3 regions of the Peribacillus sp. FSL K6-5616 genome follow, and region 2 is predicted to be linked to each of the others. Evidence: riboswitches for the same ligand, from Rfam matches in the RefSeq annotation. Region 2 holds a riboswitch; each other region holds the start of a gene.
What was found. Region 2 has a riboswitch for S-adenosylmethionine ahead of mtnK (S-methyl-5-thioribose kinase). Riboswitches for the same ligand answer to the same signal wherever they lie in the genome.
Positions count from the first base shown of each region.

Region 1: it holds a riboswitch for S-adenosylmethionine, as region 2 does, so the genes downstream of both, MHB45_RS00315 (sugar ABC transporter substrate-binding protein) here and mtnK (S-methyl-5-thioribose kinase) in region 2, are expected to answer to the same signal.
Region 3: it holds a riboswitch for S-adenosylmethionine, as region 2 does, so the genes downstream of both, MHB45_RS10815 (YezD family protein) here and mtnK (S-methyl-5-thioribose kinase) in region 2, are expected to answer to the same signal.

Region 1 covers NZ_JBBOYT010000001.1:57,193-67,091, forward strand. The annotation lists gene MHB45_RS00310 (GTPase domain-containing protein) at 466-3,207, shown strand; SAM riboswitch class I at 3,302-3,407, shown strand; gene MHB45_RS00315 (sugar ABC transporter substrate-binding protein) at 3,523-4,635, shown strand; gene MHB45_RS00320 (sugar ABC transporter ATP-binding protein) at 4,692-6,194, shown strand; gene MHB45_RS00325 (ABC transporter permease) at 6,196-7,200, shown strand; gene MHB45_RS00330 (winged helix-turn-helix transcriptional regulator) at 7,484-7,843, shown strand; gene MHB45_RS00335 (NAD(P)H-dependent oxidoreductase) at 7,915-8,445, opposite strand; partial or broken gene MHB45_RS00340 (ABC transporter permease) at 8,799-9,136, shown strand; gene MHB45_RS00345 (nitroreductase family protein) at 9,219-9,842, opposite strand.
Region 2 covers NZ_JBBOYT010000001.1:2,622,852-2,632,750, reverse strand. The annotation lists gene MHB45_RS12540 (ATP-binding protein) at 1-1,092, shown strand, start outside; gene MHB45_RS12535 (hypothetical protein) at 1,243-1,950, shown strand; gene MHB45_RS12530 (YozD family protein) at 2,122-2,292, shown strand; gene deoD (purine-nucleoside phosphorylase) at 2,522-3,226, shown strand; gene MHB45_RS12520 (lmo1851 family serine protease) at 3,480-4,967, shown strand; gene MHB45_RS12515 (LCP family protein) at 5,081-5,968, shown strand; gene mtnA (S-methyl-5-thioribose-1-phosphate isomerase) at 6,139-7,185, opposite strand; gene mtnK (S-methyl-5-thioribose kinase) at 7,200-8,402, opposite strand; SAM riboswitch class I at 8,481-8,634, opposite strand; gene MHB45_RS12500 (carbon-nitrogen family hydrolase) at 8,706-9,488, opposite strand; gene MHB45_RS12495 (pyridoxal phosphate-dependent aminotransferase) at 9,587-9,899, shown strand, end outside.
Region 3 covers NZ_JBBOYT010000001.1:2,247,662-2,257,560, reverse strand. The annotation lists gene MHB45_RS10830 (SDR family NAD(P)-dependent oxidoreductase) at 1-31, shown strand, start outside; gene MHB45_RS10825 (TetR/AcrR family transcriptional regulator) at 205-792, shown strand; gene ssuE (NADPH-dependent FMN reductase) at 980-1,513, shown strand; SAM riboswitch class I at 1,794-1,902, shown strand; gene MHB45_RS10815 (YezD family protein) at 2,059-2,202, shown strand; gene MHB45_RS10810 (phosphoadenylyl-sulfate reductase) at 2,371-3,087, shown strand; gene sat (sulfate adenylyltransferase) at 3,140-4,288, shown strand; gene cysC (adenylyl-sulfate kinase) at 4,331-4,930, shown strand; gene MHB45_RS10795 (nitrite/sulfite reductase) at 4,947-6,572, shown strand; gene MHB45_RS10790 (DUF3906 family protein) at 6,593-6,808, shown strand; gene cobA (uroporphyrinogen-III C-methyltransferase) at 6,828-7,604, shown strand; gene MHB45_RS10780 (sirohydrochlorin chelatase) at 7,604-8,365, shown strand; gene MHB45_RS10775 (NAD(P)-binding protein) at 8,346-8,978, shown strand; gene MHB45_RS10770 (sulfite exporter TauE/SafE family protein) at 9,131-9,899, shown strand, end outside.

The DNA.
Region 1 (9,899 bases), 2.6 Mb from region 2:
GGAGCTTATCATTGAGCAGTTACCTTTTATGAATGAGGGTACTGCTTTTTTATATGAATGCAAAATTGGTGATTAAGTAATGGAAGAGGCAGGGCGATTTTGTTTTTTACCGTTTATAGGTAAGTTGGAGGTCTGGGCTTCTGGTCATTTAGAGGGATGAAGAATGGTTCGCTCACTTCTAGCTGATATGTGGTTAGACTAGAAAAACATATTTTCTCGAAAATGGAAATGACATCTTTGTATCGGTTTATTAAAAACATTACAGTTCCAGTTGTTTCTGTTTTAAAATTGTAAGAGTGGTGACATGTTGTTACCATATTGTTTTGCTAAAATAACATTTTAAGGTTTTGTAAATGATTTTTTAACTAAAGGAACCTATAAATTGAAAATTAGGTCTGCTATAAGTCTAATAGAATCAGTGATTATCCTTTAATTGAAAATATGAAATATATCGGAGGAATAAAGATGGACGAACGTCTGATCGGAAAAAAATATTATGAAACGATGCTTGAGGATACAAGGAAGCACCCCATTCAAGCTTTGGGTGAAATGTTTCTCGTGGAACAAAAAAAGGAAAGATCCGATTTAACCGCAATTAGATTTGCTCAAGGAGAGGTATATTTTCAGCACCATGACTATGAAGCAGCCATTTTTAAATGGGAAAACATAGAAGGGGAACTTGGTTCATGGGCGAAGAAAAACATCGCTGATGCGTATTTTGAATTGGAAATGTATTCAACCGCAGAGGATATCTATAAATCCGTCGATACGGATGAAGCTGTCTTGAAAACAGAAGTTCTTTTGCAGCTGTTTTCCCTGTACATAGTGGAATCGAGAAATGATTTGGCTTCCAAAGTCGTGAAAGAAGCAGTCGAGTTTCAACCGGACTACCCGAATGTCACGGAAATCGCACGCGCCTTTTTTGAAGAGCAAAAGGATTGGAACAGTGCGGTGGTATTAGCGGCGAATGAAAGTATCCGTACAGAGTCAATGGGCTGGTTCGATGTGCTGAAAACGTATATCCAGCAGGGTGTTGCCCAATCGATGGAGCCGGATTATTTCTCAACTGTCCTTGGTTCGCTATACACACTCGACCAGGAACGTTTCGAGAAAATGACGGTTGCCCTTTGGAAAAATTATAAATATACGGATTCTTATTTCGAATGGTTAAGAGTGATTAATAATTTGATAGATACCATCGAATTGAACCATGCGGATGTATGGGATGAGCTTTCCGTCTATTACAGGGATGCGTATGCAGGTCTGTTAGAAGGAACGCATCTAATCAAAGAATTAAGTCCTGTCGTGCCAAGGTTGCTGGAAAACTGGCTCAAAATCGCAGACGGGGAGCTTTCGCTGTTTGCGGCGGCATCCACGTTGTCCTGGAATGAAATCTTCCCGGATACGGTCAATGCGCTGGTCATTCAGGATGCAGAGAGCCTGCTTTCGAAATCGCCTAAATTGGGAGGCGGACTGGAAGCGGGAGAGAAACTGTTCAATTCCATTATCCAGTGGGCTGAAGATAATGATTTAAGGGTTGGCAATAAGCTTAAATGGATGGTGGAGGGGCTTAAGGATACCAGGAATTTCAATCTCCTTCTTGCAGGAAGTACAGGAAATGGCAAGACATCCTTTATTCAGTCAATCGTTGGCGAGAGCATTGCTGCTGAGGACCACTCTTCCCTAGTAAGTGTCAAAGATGGGGATGATTTGGAAATCCTTGAAATTACCGATACAGATAGCAAAGTTGTCGAGGAGCTAACTGATTTGGATGAAACACGCCGTCAGCGCGGGACTATTGTCGATGTGACAATCATCAGTGACTACCTAAGAAATAATCATCTGCGGTTATTGGATACACCGGGGTTCCATGGGGAACAAAGCGTGGAATCCGATTTCCAAGGCTATTTACATGGCAGTGATGGCCTGATGTTCGTTCTTGACGCCCGGGCTCCTTTCACCGGCAGCGAAAGGGATCTGTTATTGGAAATTCAAATGATGGCTCCGAAACTGCCGATCCATTTCCTATTAAATAAAATGGATACGATATACAGTGATCAGGTCGCAGTCCGGATGGAAGACGAAACATGGGATAAAGTGAATGCATATTTCCCGAATGCGAAAGTGTTCGCTTTCTCCAAACATTATGACAGCAGGCAGCAATTGAAGGACCTTTCAGCCTTCCTTCAATCGAATTATCAAGATGATAATTGGAAGGAAAGAAGATCTGAAAAAATCCTGGCATTCATTCGTAAAACTTTATCTTATCTATTAGAAAAACGGACAGCCAATGAGCGGAAATGCGAGCATTCCATCTCTTGGAATGAGCAGATGGAAGTCAAACTGAATGGAGCGGTCAATCAACTGGCTGATCTGGAAAAAGAAAAAAGTGAAAATATCATAAGGTCGTATCGTTCGCTTAAGGACGAAGTGAAAAGTCAGCTTTATTCAAAAATTCCTGAATTACTGAGGGATTGCTCTAAATCGTTAACGGAAAGCAGTGATTTCAGTCAGGTCCATGTACAGTTAAACCAGGAAATGAATGAGCGGATTCAAAACTTCATTTCTGACAAGATCATGCCTCAATATTACCGTTCTCTTCAAGACTGGATTGCCAGTTCCCAAATGGAGTTCTCACAAAGCCAGCAGTTCATGGATGAGATGAGTGCCGGATTCAATGAATTATACAAAGAAGAACGGATTACACTGGCAGGTGACTTCAGGGTGTTGGATGACTGGCGCCGTGATGCCGACCGGATGACAAGCAGTATCCGCATCGAAAACGTTAATATCCTTTTGCGCAGGACTCCATCACAATTGCTGCTTAAAGGAGCAGGGAAGCTATTTGGGGCGATACCGCAAAATAAGGCCAATATGTACAATCGTTACAAGAAATACCTGGAAAGTGAAGATTACCTGGATGTTGCCGAAATGATCACGGAACGTTTCCTAACCCAATTTGGATTGTTTGAAAAATCATTGGATCGGGACATCTCACTTTTCTATCGCAGTTCATTTGCCTTACTTCAAAAAACGATAGAGCAGACGCAGACTGAAATAAAAGACTACCAGGCTGCATTGGAGCATATGAAAGAAAATCCGGAAGTTTACCGTGATCCGATCACGTTGTTCGAAGTGAAATTAAGGCAGTTGGAGAGGCTTGAAAAAATCGAGAAAAAGCGTCTAGCCCAGCTTCAAAGAAAATAAAAATAACGGGAAACATTTCAAATATTCAAAAATCTATTGACTTTACGACTATATCCCTATAAAGTGATAATTACGAAAACGTAACACAATATATCTCTTATCAAGAGTGGCGGAGGGACTGGCCCTAAGATGCCCAGCAACCGTTCCATTAGGAATTGGTGCTAAATCCTGCAAAACAGAAATGTTTTGACAGATAAGAGAGGGACAAGTCTGCAAAACAGCCGATTAAACCTCTCTATATTAGAGAGGTTTTTATTTTGGGATTTACACCGACTTATCTGATAAGACTAATGAGAAAACATGGAGGGAAACAAGATGAGAAGGTCTATTAAAGGGATATTCATTTCTGCCATCGCTTCGGCTTTGCTTTTAACGGGTTGCTCTGCAGGGCAGAGTTCCACAGAATCGAAGAAAGAAGAAAAAGTATCATTTGAAAATGTCCCGGAGAGATTTGCTGATGGCGATGGAGCCAAAATCAAGGTGATCCGTAAAATTGGCGGTGATGATCATACTGCCCAATACCTGGCGGGGGCGAAAGAAGAAGGAGAAGCACTGGGGTTTCAAGTGGATACGTACACAGCCAATGGTGATACGGCTAAATTCCATGATGCGATAGCACAAGCTTTGGAGGAAGATTACGACGGCTATATCATTTCACATGGTGATGATGCCGCAACTGTAAATGACGTTCAGAAGTTGGTTGATGCAGGTAAAAGCGTTGTCACATTCGATTCAATAAGCGACCTATCTAAAATAGAGGGCGTGACATTAACTTCACAAGATGATGAAGCGCTGGCAACACTGGCTTTCGATAAACTGATAAAAGAACAGAAAGGTGAAGCGGCAATTGCATATCTTTGGGTGGATGGCTTTCCTCCAATGGTAAGAAGAAATGCAGTTTATCAGGAAAAATTAAAAGAAAATCCTGGGATTAAAGAAGTCGAAAGATTCGGAGTGGCATCCGCTGATACTTCGGTGCAGACACAAAATGCTGTAGCTGCAATGCTGAATAAATACCCTAAAGGTAAATTGGACGCCATTTTCGCAACATGGGATGCCTTTGCTATCGGTGCAGCCCGGGCGATTAAAGAAGCGGGCCGCGATGAAGTGAAGATATATGGAATTGATGTTTCGAATGCAGATCTCCAAGAGATCCAATCGGCTGATAGCTCATGGTCCTACACGGCAGCAGTCGATCCCAAGTTGATCGGTGCAGTGAATATGAGGATATTGGCTAAAAAATTAGCTGGCGAAGAAACGCCGCAAACATATGATTTGGAGGCATCACTTATTTCGCAAAAGCAAATCCAAGCTTCAAAAGAAGCGGTAAACATGGCAAACCTGTCTGATATTGTCGATGGCTGGGGTGTATCGACGGAATTTGAAGAAGATTGGATGAAGGTTTTGAAAGATCATTATAAAAAATAAAAAGAGACACTCTCTTTCCAGCGAAGGGAGTGTCTGTTCTATAAGGGGGAATGGACATGGGCAAGCAACTAGAAATGAAGAAGATTTCGATTGAATTTCCGGGGGTGAAGGCGCTGAGTGATGTTGATTTTTCCGTACAATCAGGAACAGCCCACGCATTGGTCGGTGCAAACGGAGCAGGGAAATCGACGTTAATGAAAGTTTTATCGGGAGCCCATGTTCATTATTCAGGTGACATTTTTATTGATGGGATGAAGCGGGATATCCGCTCGCCAAAAGCTGCTCAGGAACAGGGCATTCAAATAGTTTATCAGGAAGTGGATACCGCCCTCATCCCTTATTTAACAGTTGGGGAAAATGTAATGTTGAATGATATGGTCCAAAACATGGGGAAAAAACAAAGGGTACAATGGAAAGAACTGCACAACAAAGCCACTTCTATTCTTGAAGATATGAAAATTCATGTCCCTTCGAAAAAGCTGGTTAGAGATCTTACCTTGGCTGAAAAACAGATGGTCCTGATAGCAAGAGCCGTTTCGACAGAATGCAAATTCCTGATTCTCGACGAGCCAACTGCTCCGTTAAGTCATACGGAGACGACGGAACTTTTTCGAATTGTAAATGAATTAAAGCAAAAAGGCGTGGCAATCATTTTCATTTCACATCGTCTGCCTGAGATTTTTGAAATCTGTGAGGAAATTACGATCATGAGGAATGGGGAGCGTGTCACTTGTCGAAAAATCGAGGACATAACCCGTACCGAAGTGGTAGAGAACATGCTCGGGAAAACCATGGATGAACAGTTTCCTGAAGTGAATGCTTCGATTGGAGACGTAATTCTGGAAGTGAACGGATTGTCAGATGCCGAGAAAGTTAAGAATGTCAGTCTGAATATTAAAGCAGGCGAGATAATCGGCTTGGCTGGGTTGGTCGGGGCTGGGAAAACGGAGCTATGTAAAACCCTTTTCGGTCATACGTCCATCACAGCGGGTGAAGTCATCCTGAATGGTCGAAAGCTTTCTCTGAAATCACCGCATGAAGCAGTAAAAAGCGGGCTGGCACTTGTACCTGAGGAACGCAGGAAAGAAGGGGTCCTTGTACAGGAATCAGTCTCGGCAAACTTGACTGCAGCCAGTCTCGGAAAATTCTGCAAAACATTCAGTATCGTCGATCGTAAGGCGGAAAAGGAAAAGGCGAAGGAAACGATCGCAAGTCTCGGCATTAAAACTCCTTCAGGGGAAGTGAAGGTCGAAAACCTATCCGGTGGTAACCAGCAAAAAGTTGCCATTGGAAAATGGCTTATGGCAGATGCGGATGTATACATATTCGATGAACCAACGAAAGGGGTCGATGTCGGAGCCAAGAAGGATATATTCGAATTGATTGCAAAGCTTGCAAGGAATGGAAAAGCGATCATTTATGCATCCTCCGAGCTTTCCGAAATCATGGGCATTACCAACCGGACCTATGTGTTATATGACGGGAGCACTGTCATCGAATTAGAAACAAGCAAAACGAATGAAGAAGAACTACTATTCTATTCAACAGGAGGTAAATAGGATGAGCATACCCATTCCTGTTACACAGACAGCGAAAGCGAAGAAAAAGGTGGAACTATTCGACTTTTTCTATAAATACGGCACAATATTGACGATTATCATTCTGATTGGAATTTTCGCCGTATCCAATCCATCTTTCATCCAAACGTCTAACCTGATAAACATCCTGCGTTCCATTTCAATCGTGACCATCATTGCGATCGGCATTACGATATCACTGACCGTGGATGGCTTCGACCTTTCCGTGGGCTCCGTCGCATCATTGGCCAATGCCATCGTCATCTCGATGTTTGTCTGGTTTTCCCAGGATACATTCATCGCCATATTAGCTGCGGTCGGTGCCTCACTTTTCGTAGGGGCTTTGAATTCATTCATGATCGTTAAATTAAGAATTCCCGACATGCTGATGACATTGGCTACCATGTTCATTATTCAGGGAATTGCCCTTACTTATACAAAAGGGGCCACGGTTTCGCAAAATATGGTCATGCCCGACGGGACATTCGCAACAGGACTGATCAGCCCGTTTTTCGCCAAAATTGGCCAAGTACCATGGATAATCCTGATCATGGCCGTCATTGTGATAGCGACCCATATCTTTTTGACTTATACGAAGCACGGTCGTTATATGTACATTATTGGGGGGAATAAGGAAGCAGCGAGACTTTCTGGGATATCGGTTAATAAATACAAAATACTTGCCTATCTGATTTCAGCTCTATTTGCTGCAATCGGGGGAATTGTCCTTGCTTCAAGGGTCATGACATCGGAAATCAATTCAGGATCCCCCTATTTAATGGATGCCGTTGCAGCAGCCTTCATTGGTTCCTCCGTTTTAGGAGCGGGAAAACCGAATGCCTTTGGAACCTTCATCGGTGCAGTCCTGATCGGAATCCTTCAAAATGGGCTGATCATGATGTCCGTTCCGTATTACGCGATGGATATCGTCAAAGGAACAGTGCTGGCCCTTGCGCTCGCGGTAACCTATTACAAGCAAAAACATTAAAATGTATTCGTGCGTTACTCTACAAAAATCCAAAAAAATCCTGTTGTAATGCAACAGGATTTTTCCTTTTTAAAAAGGGATGGGTTAAGGAGATCGTCATTATTTTACTTACGCTAAAATGGTGGCAGGAGCACTTTTTGAACCCTCATTGTTGGAGTATAAAGATTGACCGCAATTGTAATTTTTATAGGAACCTTATTTACCTTTTAATAAGATTGATAATGATCTATTGTAAAGTAAGAACATTCATATCATATACTTATCTAAAGGAGAGTGTAGACTTATGCGCGAAACCTGTGTTCCGGCAGGTGTGAAACCGAATGAAACTGGCTTTGGATATACGCTGTCCTTGATAGGCGGCAAATATAAAATGATCATAATGTATTGGCTGTCTGAAAATAAGGTCATGCGTCATAATCAGCTGAAGCGAAGTATCGGTACCATTTCCTTTAAAACGCTAAGCATCATGTTAAAAGAGTTGGAGGCAGACGGCCTTATCATACGCAAGGAATTCCCCCAAATACCTCCAAAAGTAGAATATTCATTATCTGAACGTGGTCTATCTCTCATCCCATTGTTAAATATGATGTGCGAGTGGGGAGAGAAAAACAGTTTGCCAGTTCAGGAGACTAAACAGCAGTAGGTGTAGCTATTTTGATTAAATCAAAAGAAGTATTTCCCTGACAAGGAAATACTTCTTTAATGAACTGCCTATTAAAGGTTATCGACAAAATTCAAATAATCTTGTGCGCTTTTTTCCAATTCGCTCACGGATGGCTCATTTTCAGCACCATAAAACGCAAAGAATGAACGATAATCTGCATTGCAGTAAAGGAAGGTAGTTTCAAAGGGAGATAATAAATGTTCAAGTGTATAGCGATATCTTCCTTCTTCACTATAATCCTCTTTGTTAATTCCGGCAGATACAGCTAAAGCAGCTTTGCGATTCTTTAATTTATCCCCTCCATTTGAACCATAAGCCCAACCATAAGTAAAAATATCGTCAAGCCATCTTTTTAGGAGAGGCGGACAATTAAACCAATAAAAAGGGAACTGTAAAACAAGATTACTATGCGATTCGATTAATTGCTGTTCTTTTTCCGCATTAATGTTTCCGTCAGGGTAAACCTTATACAATTCGTGTACTGTATACTTTTCCGGATATTTCCTTAGCGCTTCTACCCATCGCTTATTTATGAGGGATGTTTCTAGACTGGGGTGTGCTATGATAACAAGAGTTTTCAAAGATTTCTCCTCCTTAATTATTATTTATTTTAAGTATAAATTGCACTCTGCAAGTACGTAAGTATGCACTTTTAGTATAGGTACTTACCTAAAGGAGAGTGTTAAATCAGGTATAACTAAAAAAACAATCTGTAAATTCCAATATGAGGAAGATGTTAATAAGGGAAACTTAAAAGGTCAGATAGACCCGCTCATCCTGTCACTTTTACATAGGAGGGATATGTACGGCTTTGAATTAGCCAAAAATTGTTTGTGAAGAAAATATTACAGACTTACATCAGTGGGTGAAGAAGGCTTTAAACAAAAGCGCCTGGAATGGGAATTTGTAAGAGATGTGATTGATTCCTTTTTAGATTGGGGGAAATAAGGAAGCGGCTAGAATTTCCGGGATATCAGTTAATATCTATCTATTTCAGCTTTATTTGCTGCAATCGGGGGAATTGTCCTTGCTTTAAGGGGCATGAAATCGGAAATCAATTCAGGATCCCGCTATTAATACCGTCGCGGCAGCCTTCATTGGGTTCCTCCGTTTTAGGAGCGGGAAAACCGAATGCCTTTGAAACCTTCATCGGTGCAGTCCTGATCGGAATCCTTCAAAATGGGCTGATCATGGATGTCCGTTCCGTATTATGCGATGGATATCGTCAAAGGAACAGTTCTTGCCCTTGCGCTCGCGGTAACCTACTACAAGCTAGCTAAAACACTAAAGTTTTACGAAAGATTAAGAAGAAAGAGGAAGAGGGTTCTTTTTAACCCTCTTTCCAATACACTCACTATATTTTGTTTTTATAAATGACTTTGTTAACATCGTGTCTTACTGTTTTGTGACCTTCTTTCATTCCTTTCCCCATGGCAATAAGCATAACATCTAAATACCTATCGGAAATGTTTAAGGCTGACTTTAATTGTTCGGAATCATACCCGGACATTGTAATGGTTTCAAGACCTGCCTCGTTCGCCAATAAAACTAACGACATTGACGCCAGGCTTGCGTCTCTTATTAATTCAACCTTTAAATCTTCTTTTGATTTATTTAGATAATAATTGATTGCCGCGTTTGTTAGATAATCTCTTACTGATGCGTCAAAATAACCTTTTTGAAATTCATCCTCATGTATCATTATGATATTTTCTTTTTCAAATGCTTGATAATCACCTAGTATAACAACCAGTACTGAGGCTTCAATTACCTGTTGTTGATTAAAAGCGATGGGCAGTAACAAATTCTTTAAATATGGTTCATCTATAACCAGGTATCGTGTTGCTTGAATATTGTTTCCGTTAGGCGATTTACTGGCTCCTTCAATAAGTGTCGCCAACGTTTCTGGACTAATTTTATAATGGGGATCATACTGCCTTACGGAACGTCTTTTTTCTATAGTCTCTCTTACACTCATCGTGTTCACTCCCAATGTTATATTTGCTTTATAATCAGAGATAATGGACCCATGATG
Region 2 (9,899 bases):
ATGGGATTAACGAAAGATAAGCTGATGGGAGCATCGTTAACGGATGAATTATACAGTGAAGAGAATGGGGAAAAAATATATTCCATCAAGCCTGTCCATACGGTAGCACAAACAGAGAATAAATGGTTTGTTGTTGTGGGTGCTGATAAGAAGCAGGTGTTTCAGCCTTTGAATGACCTATTGACACGGTACCTGACCATCTACAGCATCGTTTTTGTTTCTATCATTCTGGCTGTTTATTTACTAACAAAGACCCTCGTTCGGCCAGTTCAAGAACTTGTCGAAGCGACAGAGGATTTCATAGGAGGAAAGGAATTCATCATTTCCGATAAAAGAAGCTTCGAGGAAATGGAAAAATTGAACCTTGCCTTTCTAAGAATGATGGAAACGATAGAAGATCGTGAGAAGGAAATCGTCCGTACGGAAAAATTGAAATATGTAGGCCAGCTAGCTGCCGGTGTCGCCCATGAAATCAGGAACCCATTGACGACAATAAAGGGTTTTTTTCAACTATTGAAGAGCCAGGATCATGATAAATCATTGATAGAAAAATATAGCGATGTCATGCTTCATGAAGTGGATCGGGTCAATGTATTTGTGACACAACTTCTTGATTTGGCAAAACCGCATCAACTGGAATGGGAGAAAATCGATTTAAAGGATTTCCTTGATGAAATTATAGATACCTATACTTCCTCAATTCCGAGTTCTCATGTAAGAATAATTAATGGTATGACACAATCCGTCATTGTTTATTCAGACAGGAACCGGTTAAGGCAGGTTCTCTTGAATGTCTTGAATAATGCATGTGAAGCCATCGAAGCAAGGGGGCAGATTGAACTGCATCACAATTCCATCTCCCAATATATAAGATTAGTGATCAGCGATGATGGAAAAGGCATCAGTCCCGAGAATTTAAAAAATATCGGTATGCCCTTTTATACCACCAAACCGGATGGAAACGGATTAGGTGTGGCGACATGCATCCAGATAATGGAGGAATTAAAAGGGAAATTCCAAATTGAGAGCGTCCGCGACGAAGGAACGAAAGTGACGCTCACAATCCCCACTACGAACCGTCTCATTAAATGAGGCGGTTTTTGGTTGTAGTGCCCTTAAATAAATGGGCATGTTAATTAGCTAAATGAGCAAAATGCCCGCTTATTTCCATTAACCTCCATGTTTGTTTGTGCATATAATTTACTAATCAAACGATAAGGACCATATTGGGGGATGTCTCTTATGGGCAAAAAAAAACAGCCGAAATTTAAATTAGGCGATACAGTCGTAATAACAATGTATGGGACAGTCGGGAATATAACCGATGTGAAATTTCTCGATGGTGCTTATGTGTATGAAGTGAACTATAGTGAAGGTCTTTATATCGAAAAAACATTGCAATCGATAAATGAATATGAAGGAGAAATCCTTTATCCGAAAGAACAAATCGATATTGAATATAAATTTTTATTAGGTGACTTGGTCCAAGTGGATGGATATGAACAGGATTATTTCAAGATTATCGGCTATCGAACGGAAATTTGGCGCTATAAGGAAAATGCCTGGGAGGATGTAATCTATGAGTTATCAAGAATCTCTGATGGTGAATGGCTTGAAGCGCATGAAGAAGAACTGACTTTGATTGCCGATGCTAAACGTGCAGATGGAATCATTAAAAAGTTGGGTCTGCTCCTTCCTCAAAAGAAAAATGAGCTTGCTATCATTGCTAAACAAAACAACCCTGGTAAAGGTGAGCGAGAAATGACAATGACAAAAGATGAAAAAAAGGAAATGATTGATGGCCTGTTGGATTTATATAATGATTATTGTAAGCTCTACGAACATTTTGGCGATGATGAATATCGTCACATCATGAAGATCGCCCTCGCTAAAATAGAAAAGGCGGCAGAGGAAATTTATCCAGATCATAAAAAGAAGCAAACGAAGTGAAAGGCATCTATAAAGGGCAAATTCCAGATTCCCTATAGAAGTATCCATTCTAATTGAACACGAATGGAACTTGATAACGATAGACCCTTCATATGTTTTTCCATTAAGGGATGCCTTACTGGTATATTTGTCTCTACACATTCATAGACCTTTAAATAAGGGGGCGATGATTTGCGAGAAATTGAGGTTTTTATTGATACAGAAGAGATAGCGGAATTCTTTTTTCAAGAATTGATAAGACGGGGCTATCTTCCAACAGAAGCTGAAGTTGAAGATCTTGCTGACATCACATTCGAATATCTTCTTGAAAAATGCATAATTGATGAAGAAGTCGATGAGTAGCTGTCATAAGACGGTTAGCAGCTTCCTTTCCCTTAATTTTATTAACCATTAAAAAAAGACGGCGGACCTCCGCCGTTTTGTTTGCGATTTAGGAAGGGTGCCAAAAGTCGTTTCGTGATTTCCAGTTTTTCAAATTCCAGATAAGGTTCGATTTTCCTAACTTGTAGTTGATATGGTATAGTAGTTTTTGAATATCATTTCAACCACAAGTTAAGGAGGACATAGTCGTATGAGCGTACATATTGGTGCAAAAGAGAATGAAATTGCGGAAACGGTCTTACTTCCTGGGGACCCGTTGCGTGCAAAATATATTGCTGAAACATTTTTAGAGGATGCTAAACTTTATAACGAAGTTCGTAACATGTTTGGATATACAGGGACATATAAAGGAAAACGAATTTCTGTACAAGGTACAGGCATGGGTGTCCCATCCATTTCGATTTACGTGAATGAATTGATGAATAGCTATAATGTCCAGAAGTTGATTCGTGTGGGAACTGCAGGAGCGATTCAAAAAGATGTAAAAGTCAGGGATGTGATCCTTGCAATGAGCGCTTCCACCGATTCCCAAATGAACCGTATGACTTTCGGCGGGGTGGACTTTGCCCCGACCGCGGATTTCGAATTACTTAGAAAAGCTTATGACGCCGGCACGGCAAAGGGCTTGCAATTGAAGGTCGGTAATGTATTTACGGCCGATCAGTTTTATAACGATAATAGTGAATTGGAAAAATGGGCAAAATACCAAATACTTGCGATAGAAATGGAGTCAGCGGCCCTTTACACGCTTGCTGCTAAATTTGGACGCCAAGCTTTATCTGTATTGACCATTTCCGATCACATTTTAACTGGTGAGGAAACGTCGGCGGATGAGCGCCAGTCAACCTTTAACGAAATGGTTGAAGTGGCATTGGAAGCAGCTATCCAGGACTGATAATTGGATGTAAATGACAGGCGGGTGACCAGGAATAAGTGATGCTGTATAATGGCAGGTTGGATACAGGCTCATTTGTTCCAGGTATCCGCATTTTTGTAATATCAGGAGATGCCTGTTGTCCTTGGAGCATTCTCCATGATTTGAAGTTTATTAAAAAATACATATGGCTATAAGTTGTTATTTTTGATAACTATTATTTTTCGATTGGCATGAAAGCTGATAAAATAGGAATGAAATCGTTTATATCGTCATGAAGAATGAAAGTGGTGAGGCTTCAGTGGAAGAAGAAAATCAAAAACAGCCAAAAGAGGCAGGGAAATTCATTAAAATAAAGAAGTTTACGTTCATTATGGGGATTTTCTTAGTCATATTTCTAACTGCAGGGATTACTACAATAGCCTTGACCTTTGGAGATGAAAAAGTAGAGTCATTAGCACCGGATAAGCATGCGGAATTTGAAAAGCTGTATTCTACATACGATAAGATAAAAGATGACTATTATGAAGAGGTTGATGAAGAAAAACTTGTTGACGGCGCAATTAATGGAATGATCAAATCATTGGATGATCCCTATTCTGCTTATATGGATAAAAAGGAAGCATCGAGTTTCCATGAGAGCATCTCTTCATCTTTTGAAGGAATCGGTGCTGAGATTCAGGAGCAGGATGGACAAATCATGGTCGTCTCACCGATAAAAGGGTCCCCAGCAGAAAAAGCAGGGGTAAAACCGAATGATATCATATTAAGTGTGGACGGTAAAAGTGTTGAAGGACTCAGCTCTTCTGAAGCTGTCCTGAAAATCAGGGGCGAAAAGGGAACGAAAGTGGATCTTTCCATCTCAAGAGCTGGTGAGTCGGAACCGATTGAGCTCACCATTAAACGGGACACAATTCCGATTGAAACGGTATATGCGGAAATGCTTGATGATGGAGTTGCAAAAATTCAAGTGACCAGTTTTTCCGAACATACAGTTCAAGAGTTGAAAACGGCGCTTGAGGAAATGTCGAAGAAGGATATGAAGGGTCTCGTATTGGATTTGCGGGGAAACCCAGGAGGACTTCTTGATCAAGCAATAGAAATGGCAAGCCTGTTCATACCTAATGGGAAAGTGGTCCTTCAAGTTGAGGATCGCAGCGGGAAAAAAGATGTCTATAAATCGGAGAATGATGGAGAACTGAAAATCCCGGTAGTCGTGTTGATTGATGATGGAAGTGCCAGTGCTTCTGAAATCGTTGCAGCGGCTGTCAGTGAGTCTGCGGACATTCCATTGATCGGTGTCAAGTCATTTGGGAAAGGGACAGTTCAGACTGCCGAAGACTTTGAAGATGGATCTAACTTCAAATATACGGCAGCTAAATGGTTGACTCCTGAAGGCAATTGGATTCATAAAAAAGGGATCAAGCCGGATATTACTGTGAAGCTTCCTGATTATGCCAGCCTTCCGTACATTTCGCCTGACAAGGAATTGAAAGCATCCGATTCTTCGAGTGAAGTGAAAGCGGCTGAAGAGATGCTGAAGGAAGCAGGCCATGATCCGGGTAAGATAGATGGATTCTTTGATGAAGCAACCACGAATGCGGTAACAGCATTCCAAAGGGAACAAAAAATTAAAGAAACCGGCACCATTAAGGATGATACTACCGTGAAATTGATGCAGGTCATCCAGGAGAAAATCCTTAAGAACGACACACAAGTGAAAAAGGCAGTGGAAGTATTAAAGAAAGAAATCAATAAATGATTTTGACCGAAAAGCCTGTCAGCGAATATCGTTGGCAGGCTTTTTTGTCGTTTCATGCATAGGATTCCAAAATTAGGCAGAGAATAGGGGTAATTTTCCGATGAGGTGAGGTAATGAAAGAAAAGGTATGGTTCATATATCTATTGGTCTTGATTCTGGCAGGCTGCACCTATGCGCCTTTACCCAAACAAAATGGAAATGAAGGTACGGAAAAAAAACTAACCAATGAAGAGACTAAGGAAAGCGATAAAATATTTCTGTTAATTGGTGTTGACACAAGGGGAGAGCAAAAATCTCGATCAGATGCGATTATCCTGGCAAAATACTTTCCTGAGCAGGAAAAACTGAAGCTGGCTTCCATTATGCGTGATAGTTATGTGAAAATCCCCGGGAATAAATCAGGATATGACAAAATAAATGCTGCTTATTATTATGGTGGAAGGGAATTGCTCAAGAAAACCATACAGGAAAACTTCGATGTCAAGGTCGATCATGTAGCGGTAATCGACTTCCAAGGATTTGTGAAGATGGTGGATTTACTTGCCCCTGAGGGGGTGGCGGTGAATGTGGATCAGGAAATCATAGATGATATGAGCATCCAAGCAAGCGTCGGTAAAAATGTTTTACATGGTGAGGAAATATTGAAATATGTCCGTTTTAGACATGATGATGAAAGTGATTTTGGTAGGGTTGAGCGTCAACAAGAAGTAATGGTTCAATTAAAAACAGCGTTTATAAATCAAATCTCATCCTTCGAAGGGATGGCAGCCCTTCCTAGCATCATCGAACAAGGACTATCGTACTTGGATACGGATATTGGTCTGAAAACAATAATGGAAATGGGACCAAAAGCCGTTTTCCATACACCGGACACCGTCGAAACCCTAAGGGTTCCAGTGGAAGGAAGCTTTAAAGATGAAACATATCCCCAGTCCGGAGCCGTTTTGGAAATGGACTGTACAGAAAATAAAAAGGCACTTCAGGAGTTCTTTTCAAAATAATAAGAATGTCCAATTATCTTTTATTATCGAAGACATCCTTATACTGAAGATGTTCGAAATTTAATATTGTATTATAGACCTCGCAAGAATAATCTTAATTCGATCACCTTTAAAAAACGAGAGGGATAAGAAAACCTTCTCGTTTTTTATCACCAATAAAGGAACCTGGATCAATTAACAAAATGCGGAATGTTTTTGATGAAATCCGGTGTTATGATGCCATTTTCGGTAATGATGCTTGTAATTAGATGATTCGGTGTAACGTCAAAGGCTGGATTGAAAGTCTTCACGTTTTCCGGAGCGATCCTTACACCTTGAATGAAGGTGATTTCCGCTTCATTCCGTTCTTCGATCGGGATGGATGTGCCGGATTCGATGGACAGGTCGAATGTGCTTGATGGTGCGGCCACATAAAAGGGGATACCAAAGTGCTTGGCTAATATGGCCAATCCCAATGTCCCGATTTTATTGGCTGTATCTCCATTGGCCGCAATCCTGTCGGCCCCGACGATAATTCCATTTATCCGTTTCTGGTGAATCGTATGGGCAGCCATATTATCAGAAATTAAGGTGACATCAACTCCCGCTTGCATCAATTCCCAAGCCGTCAAACGCGCCCCTTGCAGGACAGGCCTTGTTTCACATGCGTAAACTTTTAGCGGAAAGTCCCTTTCTTTAGCGAGGTGGAAGGGAGCCAAGGCTGTGCCATACCGAGCTGTGGCAATTCCCCCAGCGTTACAATGTGTTAGAATGGAATCTCCTCTAGTGAAGAGGGATAAACCATGTTCCCCGATTTTCCTGCACATTTCTTCATCTTCAGCAAAGATGGCTTTAGCCTCCGATACAAGGGCTTCTTTGGCAGTTGAAATGCTTTGAGCAGCCTGCAAGGTGTTCTCCATCCTCTTTAACGCCCAAAAAAGGTTGACTGCAGTTGGCCGTGAAGATGCGAGTTTTTCAATGTGCCTCGTTACATTTTTCTTGAATTCCCCTAATTCAGAGGTTGTTTCCTGTTTGGCACCAAGTGCAACACCAAATGCTGCCGTCAGTCCAATTGCAGGGGCACCGCGAACCTTTAATGTCAAAATGCTGTCATATACATCATCAACAGAATGAAGTTCAATAAATTCAGTTATGGAAGGAAGGGCTTGTTGATTTAATAATGTAATATGGGTATCAGCCCATTGTACCGAATATGGTAAGGGTGCTAGTGTAGTCATGTGCAGGTCTCCTTTTAAATGGTTGAGTAAGATGGCAGTGTCCGTTGCTTCAACGCTTCAATGAGGGCTGGAACATCCAATTCCTCCCGTTTTTTAATTAAAAAAGTACCGATTTCCAATGTTGACGTTTTGGCTGCGATCCTTGATACTTTATCTTCAATGACGTTTAAATCGGCAACATGGGAAAGGCCAATGGTTCGCCGAATCAGTTCACAGCCTGCAAAACCGAATGCATCTTTTTTGAATTTTGTCAGCAAATAAGGCAGATACCCTTTTACATGGCGGAATGGGCTTTTATTTTGGGCTTCCCATAATTCGGTATAAGTTTCTTCAAAGGCATTCCAAAATTCATGAAGGTGTGAGAAAATCTCTTCCTTACCAGCGCCATTTCGTGTAATTGCCTGAAAAAGAAGGTTGGCGGTGTATTGACCAAGGTCAAAACCAACGGGCCCATAAAAAGCGAATTCCGGGTCGATAACCTTTGTTTCAGTTTCACTTGCAAATATACTTCCAGTATGTAAATCTCCATGAAGTAAGGCTTCCTGCTCGGTTTCAAAGCTTTGTTTCAGCTTAGCGACCTCAAGTATCACTTCTTGATCATTCCATATATTTTTGGCGGCATCAGTCAATTCCACCTCGAAATCTCCCGGGAGTTCCTCAAAAAATGGATCCGTGAAAATAAAGACCTCAGTTATTTTGCAGAGTTCGGGATTCGTGAAATGTCGGGCCACTTCCTTTTTCGCGGATGGTTCTAAATGATAATCGGATGTATAAAATGCAGTCTTCGCAACATATTCACCAATATGCTGTGAAAGCAATGGATATGAATCGCCATCAATCAATCCTGTTCTAACGATTTTCAAGTGCGATAAATCCTCCATGACTGTGATGGCAAGCTGTTCATCCGAATAGTAAACTTGCGGTACGAATTCGGGGCAATAACTTCTGAAATGAATCAGCGCATTCGCTTCAATGGCTGCCCTTTTCAATGTCAGCGGCCAGCTTTCACCAAGTACCTTGGCATAAGGGACCGCTTGTTTGATTATTATACCTTTGTTTGTGACCGTGTCTGTAATATGAAAAACATAATTTAAGTTTCCATCGCCGATTTCATTACATTTCAAATTTGCATCCGCATTGACCAACCCAAGTTTTTTTGCAAGAGTTATAGCTGTTTCGTTTGTCAATCTCTTAAAATTTGAATGGTTTTGAGTCATTCTTTTCCCCTCCAGATTCAAAATAAGAATAAAAAAGCCTCTTTCATATAGAAAGAGGCAGAAGTTTTGGCTTCGGACCTCTTATCTTCCAGAAAATGAATTCTGGTGGAATTAGCACCGTGCTCTGTGGATTTAATAATCCGGCGGAGAATCCGCCCCATTTCACAATGGTATTACAGTCGGTTGCTGGGCTTCATAGGGCCTTTATCCCTCAGCCTGCTCTTGATAAGAGTAAATGTTTTCTGAAATTTTAATCTTCGGGAAAATAATATCAACTTTTTAAATAGTTTGTCAATGGGTAAATTAATAAAAATCAGGACGGCGATCTTCGAATACAGGTATTTTGTTACGTGCTTCCGTAACTTTGTTGAAGTCCAAGGTGCCTGTCAATAGTTCGTTTCCTTCTCCGGCTTCACTTATGATATTCCCCCATGGATCAATAATCAAGGAATGACCCGCAAATATATTATTGACATCCGAGCCTGTACGATTAACGGCTACAACATAGGCTTGGTTCTCGATGGCACGGCTTATCAATAAAGCTCTCCAGTGATCGAGTCTCGGCTTTGGCCATTCAGCCGTAACGAACAGAACTTCCGCGCCTTGAACGGTATGGGCTCGCTGCCATTCAGGGAAACGAATGTCATAACAAATGAACCCGGCACATATTTTTTCATCAAGAGTAAATAAACCATCTTTTTCACCTGGCTGCAGGAAATGATGTTCATCCATTAATTGAAATAAGTGAAGCTTATCATATTCTTTAATGAGCTTTCCGTGTTTATCGATGATGATCATGGTGTTATAGATTCCCTTGCTTGTTTTTTTCGCAATGGAACCGCCGATGATGTGAATCTGGTGTTTCTGTGCCTGTGTTTTAAGAAATTCAATCGTTTTTTCTGCCTCTTGATCAGCAATCTCATTCAGCCTGGTCAAGTCGTATCCGGTTGTCCAAAGCTCTGGTAATATGACGATATCGGGTTCGGACCGAGCTGCTTTTTCCATCCATTGCTCTGCAACCTGAAAATTGATATCTGGTTGCCCGAAGGCTATATCCATTTGAATACAAGTTATTTTCCACTTCATCGTTAAAACCCCCACACGTAAAAAATGCTTTACAAGACTACGATAAACATATATCATTTGTGACTAGAATTTCAAGAAATTTCAGAGAAGGTGTATAAATGGTGCAATTCGAAAAATCCGGACTGCTTCAGGACCTGCCCAAGCAGTTTTTTGCTTCACTGGTCGCAAAAGTCAATGCAATCACGGAACAAGGACATGATGTCATTAATTTAGGCCAGGGAAACCCTGATCAGCCGACGCCGGAACATATCGTCAAAAGTTTGCAGTCTGCTGCTGAAAAAACGATTAATCATAAATATTCGCCATTCCGGGGACATCAATATTTAAAAGATGCTGCTGCCGTCTTTTATGAACGAGAATACGGTGTCAAGCTGGATCCGAATAGTGAAGTGGCGATTCTCTTCGGGGGCA
Region 3 (9,899 bases), 380 kb from region 2:
GGTCGATGATGGCTATGCATCTTTTAAGTGATTTTCATAAATAGAAAACATCGTCCCAACCAGACGATGTTTTCTATTTATGATATATGGGAATATTGAATTCTAATAGATCAAAGGTAATATTGACCGATTGGTACCAGCGATATATCATGGGAAATAGATGGGTGAAACCGGTCTTATCTTTATAAAAGAAGGTTGATATTTTTGAAAAAAGGGCAGCAAACCAAAGAACGAATCATAAATGTAGCCCGGACTCTTTTTGCCACTAAAGGTTTTGACATGACAAGAACGAATGAAATTGCCTCTGCTTGCAATGTTTCCGAAGCTACTATTTACAAATACTTTGACAGCAAAAAAGATTTGCTTTTGGCTACTATTACCCCTAATGAAAAAGAGGAATCTGAAGATGGGACTAGCCATCTATCCACGGATGATCTAGTGGAGAATCATGTTACTACCATGATAAAAAAAATTCTTGAAAATAAAGAACAGTTTTCGATATTATTTAGGGAAACACAATTCGATCAAGATATTTCAAAGCAATATGTAGATCAGATTTTCAAGCCAAATGCCAGGCATATTGAAATACAGAAGAGAATAGATAGCGGAGAGATACAATATATCTCTGATATTATTTTATTCAATGTAGGGATCATTTCTTTCACATTGGCTTTATCTACACATTATGAGATCCATCAACAAAAAAAGGAGCCATATTTTACTTCTGAACGAATTAAGAGCATTGCTCAACTTTTGGTATATGGTATTCATGGGAAACAAAATCATACATAATGAAACGGTCATATTTAAGGGCATGAGCATCAAGCCGTAAATATGACCGTTTCTTTTTTCATTCAGAGTAGATGTCCAGAGTGTAAGATTTGACTTATATTTTTCAGACAATTACGATAAATGTATACTTCACGAAATGCTTTAAGAAAATTATATCTGGAAATCTTGTAACATTGGAGGGTATCAAATGAGCGATATCGTAATTTTATCAGGAAGTCCGGCTATTCCATCAAGAACGGACATTTCACTAAAACATATTCAATCATTAGTCGAAAATGCAGGATTTACTACAGCTTATTTCTCGATTACGGATTTCTCAGCAGATGATTTATTCCAAGGGAAATATAATAGCGAGGATATCTCAAAGCTTTCAGAGAGAATTCAAGCGGCCAGAGGAGTCATTATAGGTTCACCGGTTTATAAGGCTTCTTATACAGGTGTATTGAAAGCATTGATTGATTTGCTGCCAGAAGGTGCTTTTAAGGGGAAGCCGGTGCTGCCAATCATGATTGGTGGAAGTAACAGGCATCTATTGGCGATTGACTATGCGCTTAAACCATTAATTTCAATATTAAAAGGCGAGCCGCTGCAGGGGATTTATTTTGTTGATAAGGAAATAGATAAACAGAATCCAGAAAACCCGATCAATGATTTGCATTTAATTGATCGCGTCCAGAGTCAGGTTCAAGAATTTGTAGAAGCGATACAGTTAAGAAATTAATGACTTCAATAAATTAATTCCTTCTATAAAAAGACTGGAATCCTAGAAATTTTTTTTAGAATAACACGCGTCAATAATAGGCCTAATAATGAAAATAGACTCATTTTTTTGGAGACTTTATCTAAAAAGACGAGTCTATTTTCGCATTTATATGAACATAAAATCATAAATTGAATAGTGTGTATAAAAATAACAGTTCATCCATAATATTAAACCAAGTTATTTTATAAGAAAACTCCATTGACAAGGATTAAATATATGTTAATATTTAAAATAATAAAACTTATCCAGAGCGACGGAGGGAATTGGCCCTTTGAAGTCCAGCAACCTGCATGATGGATGCAAGGTGCTACCTCCAACAAAATGTTGATCATTTTGGAAGATAAGGTAAAGATATTTACCTTGCGATCTTTCCATCATGGAAAGATTTTTGTTTTTTGTGAAAATTTTAGGCAGACCATAACAATGTAAGGTTGTATGGAATTATATAAATCTAAGAAATTTAAAATAAAATATTCGCGGATTTTCTTAAAGGAGGAACTGGTTTGGATAAAGAGAATCAGCTTGAAGAAATTTTTGAACGACTTCAAGAAATGCTTAATTCAATGAAATATGGATCCATTACACTTATTGTCCAGGATGGTAAAATCATTCAAATGGAAAGAAATGAAAAACTAAGAATTAAATAAGGTATCTGCTGACTAGAAAAACTAGAGGCGGGTTTAACTGATATAAAGAGAGTATTGGTTAGATTCGTCTCTTTTTCCTAGATTCAAATAACCGGGGGATATAACAACGGGAATTGATCAACAGTTACTCTAACCTGATACAGCAAGTTTTTAGAGGGGGCTACAAAGTTGGCTGCATTAATAAACTATGAAAATTTCAATACAGGGGACTTCCCTGTATTTCCTGCAGACAGTGAGACAAAAGGTGCTTTGGAAGTTCTGCAATGGGCGAATGACCATTATGGAGACAAACTGATTTATGCTTGCAGTTTTGGTATTGAAGGCATCGTGCTTACGGATTTATTGGCGAAGGTCAATCCTTCGGCTAAAATAGTTTTCCTTGATACAGATGTTCATTTTGAGGAAACTTACCAATTGATCGAGGAAGTGAAGAAGCGATATCCGAAGCTTTTGATCGAAATGAAGAAACCTGACTTGACGCTTGAGGAACAAGCGGCGGAATATGGCGATGAATTATGGCTTAGTGATTCCAATAAGTGCTGTAACATCCGTAAAATCGTTCCGCTTACAGATGTGCTTTCATCGGCAACAGCCTGGCTTTCGGGACTGCGGAGGGAGCAATCCGAAACAAGGGCTAAGACCGAGTATATCAATAAGGATAATAAGTTCAAATCAGTTAAAATATGCCCACTCATACATTGGACATGGAAAGATGTTTGGCGCTATGCCCACAAGAATGGACTTCCATATAATGTCCTGCATGATAATGGATATCCGAGCATTGGATGTAAAACGTGTACTGCACCTGCCTTCAATGCAGATGATTTACGCTCAGGCCGTTGGCAAGGAGCTCAAAAAACGGAATGCGGATTGCATTTATCTTAAATAAATAGAAATTATAGGCTTAAATAAATAGAAACCATAGGGGGAAATTAGCATGACCATCAGTTTACCGCACGGAGGAACATTAATCGATCTTTGGGAACCAAAATATGATTTTAGTAAAATAACGAAGTCAATCGAAATCGATGAAATTGCTTTAAGCGATCTTGAATTGATAGGCACTGGTGCCTACAGCCCGATTAAAGGATTCTTTACAAAAAGTGACTATGAGACAGTGGTGAAGGATATGAGGCTTAGCAGCGGACATGTATGGAGCATCCCGATTACGCTGCCTTTGACCGAAGAAACTGCAGAAAGCCTTACTATAGGTGAAGAAGTAACATTAACCCATGAAGGTGAAACTTACGGGGTTCTCTCCGTTTCCGATATTTACACTCCAGATAAGCAATTGGAAGCGACATTGGTATATCAAACAGATGATGAGAAGCATCCTGGAGTGAAAAATTTATATAACCGCGGGGATGTATATGTCGGCGGGGAAATAAAGTTGATCAAGAGAATAGAGCGTCCGCTATTTCAAGCTCATTATTTGGACCCAGTCGAGACAAGGAAGGCTTTCGCTGAAAAAGGATGGGAAACGGTTGTCGGTTTCCAAACGAGGAATCCTGTTCACCGTGCACATGAATATATTCAAAAGACAGCATTGGAAATCGTCGACGGTTTATTCTTAAATCCTCTAGTCGGTGCCACTAAATCAGATGACATTCCGGCAGATGTAAGAATGGAAAGCTATAAAGTGCTGCTTGATAAATATTATCCTAAGGATCGCGTCTCCCTTGCAGTTTTCCCTGCTGCCATGCGTTATGCAGGACCTAGAGAAGCCATCTTCCATGCGATGGTCCGTAAAAATTATGGTTGCACCCATTTTATCGTCGGACGTGATCATGCGGGTGTGGGCGATTATTATGGCACATACGATGCTCAAAAAATCTTTGGGAATTTCAGTGCAGATGAGTTAGGGATCACGCTATTATTCTTTGAACATAGTTTTTACTGTAAAGCATGTGGCAATATGGCTTCCGCTAAAACTTGTCCACATGGCAAGGAAGACCATGTCATCCTGTCTGGAACGAAGGTAAGGGAAATGTTGCGTAATGGGGAAATTCCTCCAGCTACCTTTAGCCGTAAGGAAGTCATCGAGGTGTTGATCGAAGGTCTAAAAAAAAATGAAGTTTATAACTGATTGGACATAAATGGAAGGATCACATAAGAGGGGGATTATCAAATGAGTAAAAGTACGAATGTCACATGGCATGAGACGTCATTGACCAAGGAGCACCGACGGAAGCAGAACGGCCATGAAAGCACGGTTCTATGGTTTACAGGACTATCGGGTTCCGGAAAATCAACGATTGCAAACGCGGTCGCTAAAGAGTTATACAATCGGAATATTCGAAGTTATGTTTTGGATGGTGATAATATCCGCCATGGCTTAAATAAAGATTTAGGTTTTTCTGAGGAAGATAGAACCGAGAATATTAGGCGGATTGGTGAGGTTTCCAAGTTATTCGTGGATAGTGGGCAGTTCGTATTGACCGCTTTCATATCACCTTTCAGGGCAGATCGGCAAATTGTACGTGATTTACTCGAAGAAGGGGAGTTTATTGAAGTATACATAAAGTGTCCGATCGAAGAGTGCGAAGTGCGTGATCCAAAAGGGCTTTATGACAAGGCCCGTAAAGGCATCATTAAAGATTTTACCGGAATCGACTCTCCATACGAAGAACCTGAACAACCGGAAATCATTTTAGAATCCGACCAATACAGCATTGAAGAGTGCGTTGAACAGGTAATCGGCTATTTAACAGCAAAGAAAGCGATTTAATCAAGGAGGAAATGTAATGGTTTACGAGAAATTTTGGTCGGAAAATCCACTAATCGCTAAAAATAAAACGGAAATCTGGAAATTGGAAAAAGACGGCTTGAAGATATTTGATGATATTCCACATTACGCAGCAAATGGGTTTGATTCCATCCCTAAAGAGAAATGGGATATGTTCAAGTGGGCAGGTTTATACCTGCAACGGCCAAAAGAAGCTGGTTATTGGATGATGCGAGTCGTTATTCCCGGAGGTATCCTGACTTATGATCAACAAATAACTCTAGCTAACATCGCTAAAGATTACGGGAGGGACGTATATGACATTACAACCCGTCAAGCCATTCAATTCCATTGGCTGACCATCGAACAGGTCCCGGACATATTGAACCGTTTAGAAAAGGTTGGAATGACTACGGCTGGGGCTTGTGGTGATATAACCCGTAATATCATCGGTAATGCATTGGCAGGCATCGATCCTGATGAACTTTTTGATACACGCGAGGTACTTTATGATGTATTTGAGTATTTCCGCCTTAACGAAGACTATTCGAACCTTCCGAGGAAATATAAAATGTCCATAAGTGCCAATATCCATAATGCTTCAAATGCTGAAATCAACTGTGTTTCATTCAATCCAGCTACTAAAGTAATGGATGGAGTAACGGAAGTCGGTTTTCACGTAAAAGTAGGGGGTGGGCTTTCCTCCGTTCCGATGCTGGCAGAAGAACTTGACTTATTCATTTTACCTGAAAAAACTGTGGAAGTGGCTGCCGCCATCACGACGATATTCCGTGACTTTGGGTACCGTGAAAAGCGTCATCGCTCACGTTTGAAATTTCTTGTCGCTGACTGGGGTCCTGAACAATTCAAGGAAAAATTGCTGGAATACACCGGTCCGCTTCCTGATAAGGGAGAAAGTGCGGTGAAGGGATGGAATGCAGGGTATTTCTACGGCATCCATAAACAAAAGCAAGATGGTCTGAACTATGTTGGCGTCAATATACCAGTTGGTCGTCTAAACCCAGACGAAGTAATCGAGTTTGCCGAACTTGCAAAAAAATATGGAAATGGTGAAATCCGCAACTGTAATTCTCAAAATCTAATCATTCCTAATGTGCCGGATGCAAAACTTGAGGAATTAAAGCAGGAATCCATCTTCGAAAGATTTCCATATCAACCAAAGAAATTCATTGGGTATTCCGTTTCGTGTACAGGCATCGAGTATTGCAACCTGGCTCTAGTTGAAACGAAAAACCGAATGAGGACCATTTCTGAATCACTGGACAAGGAAATAGATCTCGATGTGCCTGTAAGGATGCATATGGTCGGCTGTCCGAATAATTGCGGTCAAAGAGCCATCGCTGAAATAGGGCTGCAAGGCATAAAAATGAAAAACCAGGATAAAAAGATGGTCGAGGCTTTTGAGATATACGTTGGAGGAACGCTGAATGAGGGCGGGAAGTTCAATGAAAAGCTTAAAGGAAAAGTGGAAGCTGAAAAACTCCATCATGTTCTGAAAGAAATGATCCTATTTTTCAAAGAAACAAAACTACAATCCGAAACCTTTCTCGATTTTGTGGAAAGGGTAGGGGTAGACGAATTACAAAGTAAACTTGATGATATATTAGCGGAAGTGGCCGTTTAATAGGGGAAGGTAAGCATTCCATGAATCTATACCGTTTTGAAGTCACTATCAAGGAAAAACCAATTCATGTCATCATTGTTGCCGATTCAGATGAAAAGGCGTTTGAACTTGTTGATATCGAGCTGGAAAAGCATTATTTGAAAATGCCTGAAGTGGATGACATCTCATTATATGAAAAAAGGAAAATTAAAAATGGAGCAGGTTTCGTTTTATCGGAATTCGAAACAATTCTCTAAGGGAAGGCAGGATGCAAAAATGGGGAAAGTATATCTAGTAGGAGCCGGTCCCGGAGATCCAGATTTAATTACATTAAAAGGATTAAAATGCATCCAAGAAGCTGATGTCATTTTATATGATCGACTTGTCAATAAAGAACTTTTGAATCATGCAAAAGACGGTGTCGAGCTGATTAATTGCGGTAAACTGCCGGATTATCATTTGTTGCAGCAGGATACCATCAATCGGTTCCTCGTTAAATATGCAAAAAAGGGAAAAATAGTCACCCGTTTGAAAGGCGGCGATCCATTCGTCTTTGGAAGAGGCGGTGAGGAAGCGGAAGCCCTTGCCAAAAGTGGCGTAAGTTTTGAAATCGTACCTGGAATTACGGCTGGAATCGCCGCTACAGCCTATGCTGGAATTCCAGTTACACATAGGGACCATGCGTCATCATTTGCAATTGTTACCGGTCATCGAAAAAAAGATGAAGAGGATAATATCAAGTGGGAATCCCTTGCAAAAGGAATCGATACATTAGCCATTTATATGGGTGTTAAAAACCTGCCATATATTCAAGGAAAACTTTTGGAACACGGAAAAAGCCCAGAGACTCCGGTAGCCCTTATTCATTGGGGTACATTAACAACGCAAAAAACAGCTGTCAGTACGTTGGCTAAAGTAGTGGAAACCGCCAATAACGAACAAATTTCGAATCCTTGCATGATAGTCGTGGGAGATGTCGTTAATTTACGGGAAAAAATCAAATGGTTTGAAGGAAAACAAACCGAAAATTTGTTGACGAATGAGGCCTTTTAATGGAAGCCATTTTATATATTTGCCATGGCAGCCGTGTTAAAGAAGCTTCAGCCCAAGCCATTGATTTTATTAAAGTTTGTATGCAAGCACAGCCATATTCCATTCAAGAGTATTGCTTCTTGGAATTGGAAACTCCTACGATTGAAGAGGCCTACGAACGATGCATTCAAAAAGGTGCGACGAGAATATTGGCCATTCCAGTTCTATTGCTGACAGCTGTACATGCAAAACATGATATTCCAGTCATATTGAATAAAATGAAAGAACGGTACCCTGCCGTTGACTTGAGATACGGAAGGCCGATTGGTGTCAGCGAGAAAATGGTTGATATTTTAGTGGAACGGTTGGAGGAAACAAATGTAAGTGTTACGGAGGGTTCCTTGGTATTATTGGTTGGAAGGGGCAGCAGTGATCCCGACGTGAAAAGGGATTTGTCTCGATTGGCCGATTTGCTAAGGAACAGGTTTCCAAAAATACGGGTGCAAGAGTGTTATTTGACGGCTGCCACACCAAGCTTTGGAGAAGCGTTGGAATTTGCGGTGGAATCTCGATCAAACCAAGTATTTATCATTCCATACCTATTGTTTACAGGTCTCTTAATGAAGTCGATTGAAAATAGTATAAAAAAGATCCAAAAAAAGGGGAAGCAAAGAATCATACTTTGCCGATATTTAGGTTATCACCCAAAGATTGAACAAGCAATTTCGGAACGAATTCATGAAGTGAGTGGGGAGGCAGCCTATGTATCCAATTACGCTTAATATCGAGAACAGAAAGTGTGTCATCATCGGCGGTGGTAAAATAGCTTACTTTAAAGCGGGCCCGTTATTGGAAGCTGGTGCTGAAGTTACCGTCGTAAGCCCCGAAATATGCACAAGTTTTCAAGTGTTGGAGAAAGAAGGTAAGATTCGGGTCTTACTTAAAGAAGTGGAAGAAACTGACTATAAAGATGCATTTTTAATCATTGTTGCTACCAATTCTACTGAAGTAAATGAACGAGTTTACGAGAACGCATCCGAAAGTCAGTTGGTTAACGTAATCAGCAATCATGAGTTGGGCAATTTTCATATACCGGCCACATTGAATAGAGGCATGCTTTCCATAAGTGTTTCTACCAATGGAGCAAGTCCAACGCTCGCAAAAAAAATACGGAATGACCTAGGTAAAGTATATGATGAATCATATGAAGAATATCTTGAATTCCTTTTTGAAGCAAGAATGATTATAAAGAATGGGTCATTTTCAAAAGAAGAAAAATCTAAATTATTGAAAGATTCAATAGAGGATATTTATAAATATTCCTTAAAAGAAAGATATCGTTTTTTAGCTAGGCTTTTACCAGTAGAAGCTGAAGAAAATATATCATTGGGCTGATCAGAAAAACTGAAGGCACCTAACCAACATGTCATTTCATTTTGGTTAGGTGCCTCTTTGTGTCTTAAAGGAAATCTAAATGATTTATACAGGCAAACGGTACCATCGGGTCGATGATATAGGTTCTATTTTAGTGAAAAAAGGGGAATGTCATGAAAAAGTTAATCGTTTTGGCCTTTATCGGGTTTTTAGCCCAATTAATTGATGGTTCGCTTGGAATGGGGTATGGAGTGAGTTCCACTTCCTTATTGTTGACATTCGGGATTGCCCCTGCAGTTGCATCAGCATCCGTTCATTTATCGGAAGTAGTGACAACAGCAGTATCCGGAGCTTCACATATAAAGTTTGGGAACGTGGATAAAAATATGGTCTATCGCTTGATCATTCCAGGTTCTATAGGTGCATTTGTAGGTGCATGTTTTCTGAGTAACCTGCCAGCCGAATTAGCAAAACCGTATATTGCCATATTTTTATTTGGTCTTGGTGTATACGTTTTATTCCGCTTTTTATTTATTTTTAAACCGTCAAAGGAAAATGAAACCGTAAGGCCATTGACCGCAAAACAATCCATTCCGTTAGGCCTTTTTGCAGGCTTTTGTGATGCAACAGGCGGAGGCGGTTGGGGACCGATTGCAACACCTGTTTTATTGTCAAAAAAAGGCATGACGGCGAGAAAAGCTGTAGGAACTGTAGATACGAGTGAATTTGCCATTGCTTTCTTTGGAAGTCTTGGCTTTATCATTTCTCTTGGATGGGAAGCTGTCAATTGGCTTTGGGTCGTAGCGTTGATAATTGGTGGAGTGGTTGCCGCACCAATTGCAGCCTGGCTCGTCAGGATGCTTCCTGCTCAATTAATGGGTGTTTTAGTGGGCGGTTTCATTATCTTAATCAATGTAAGAACATTATTAGCTACATGGATTC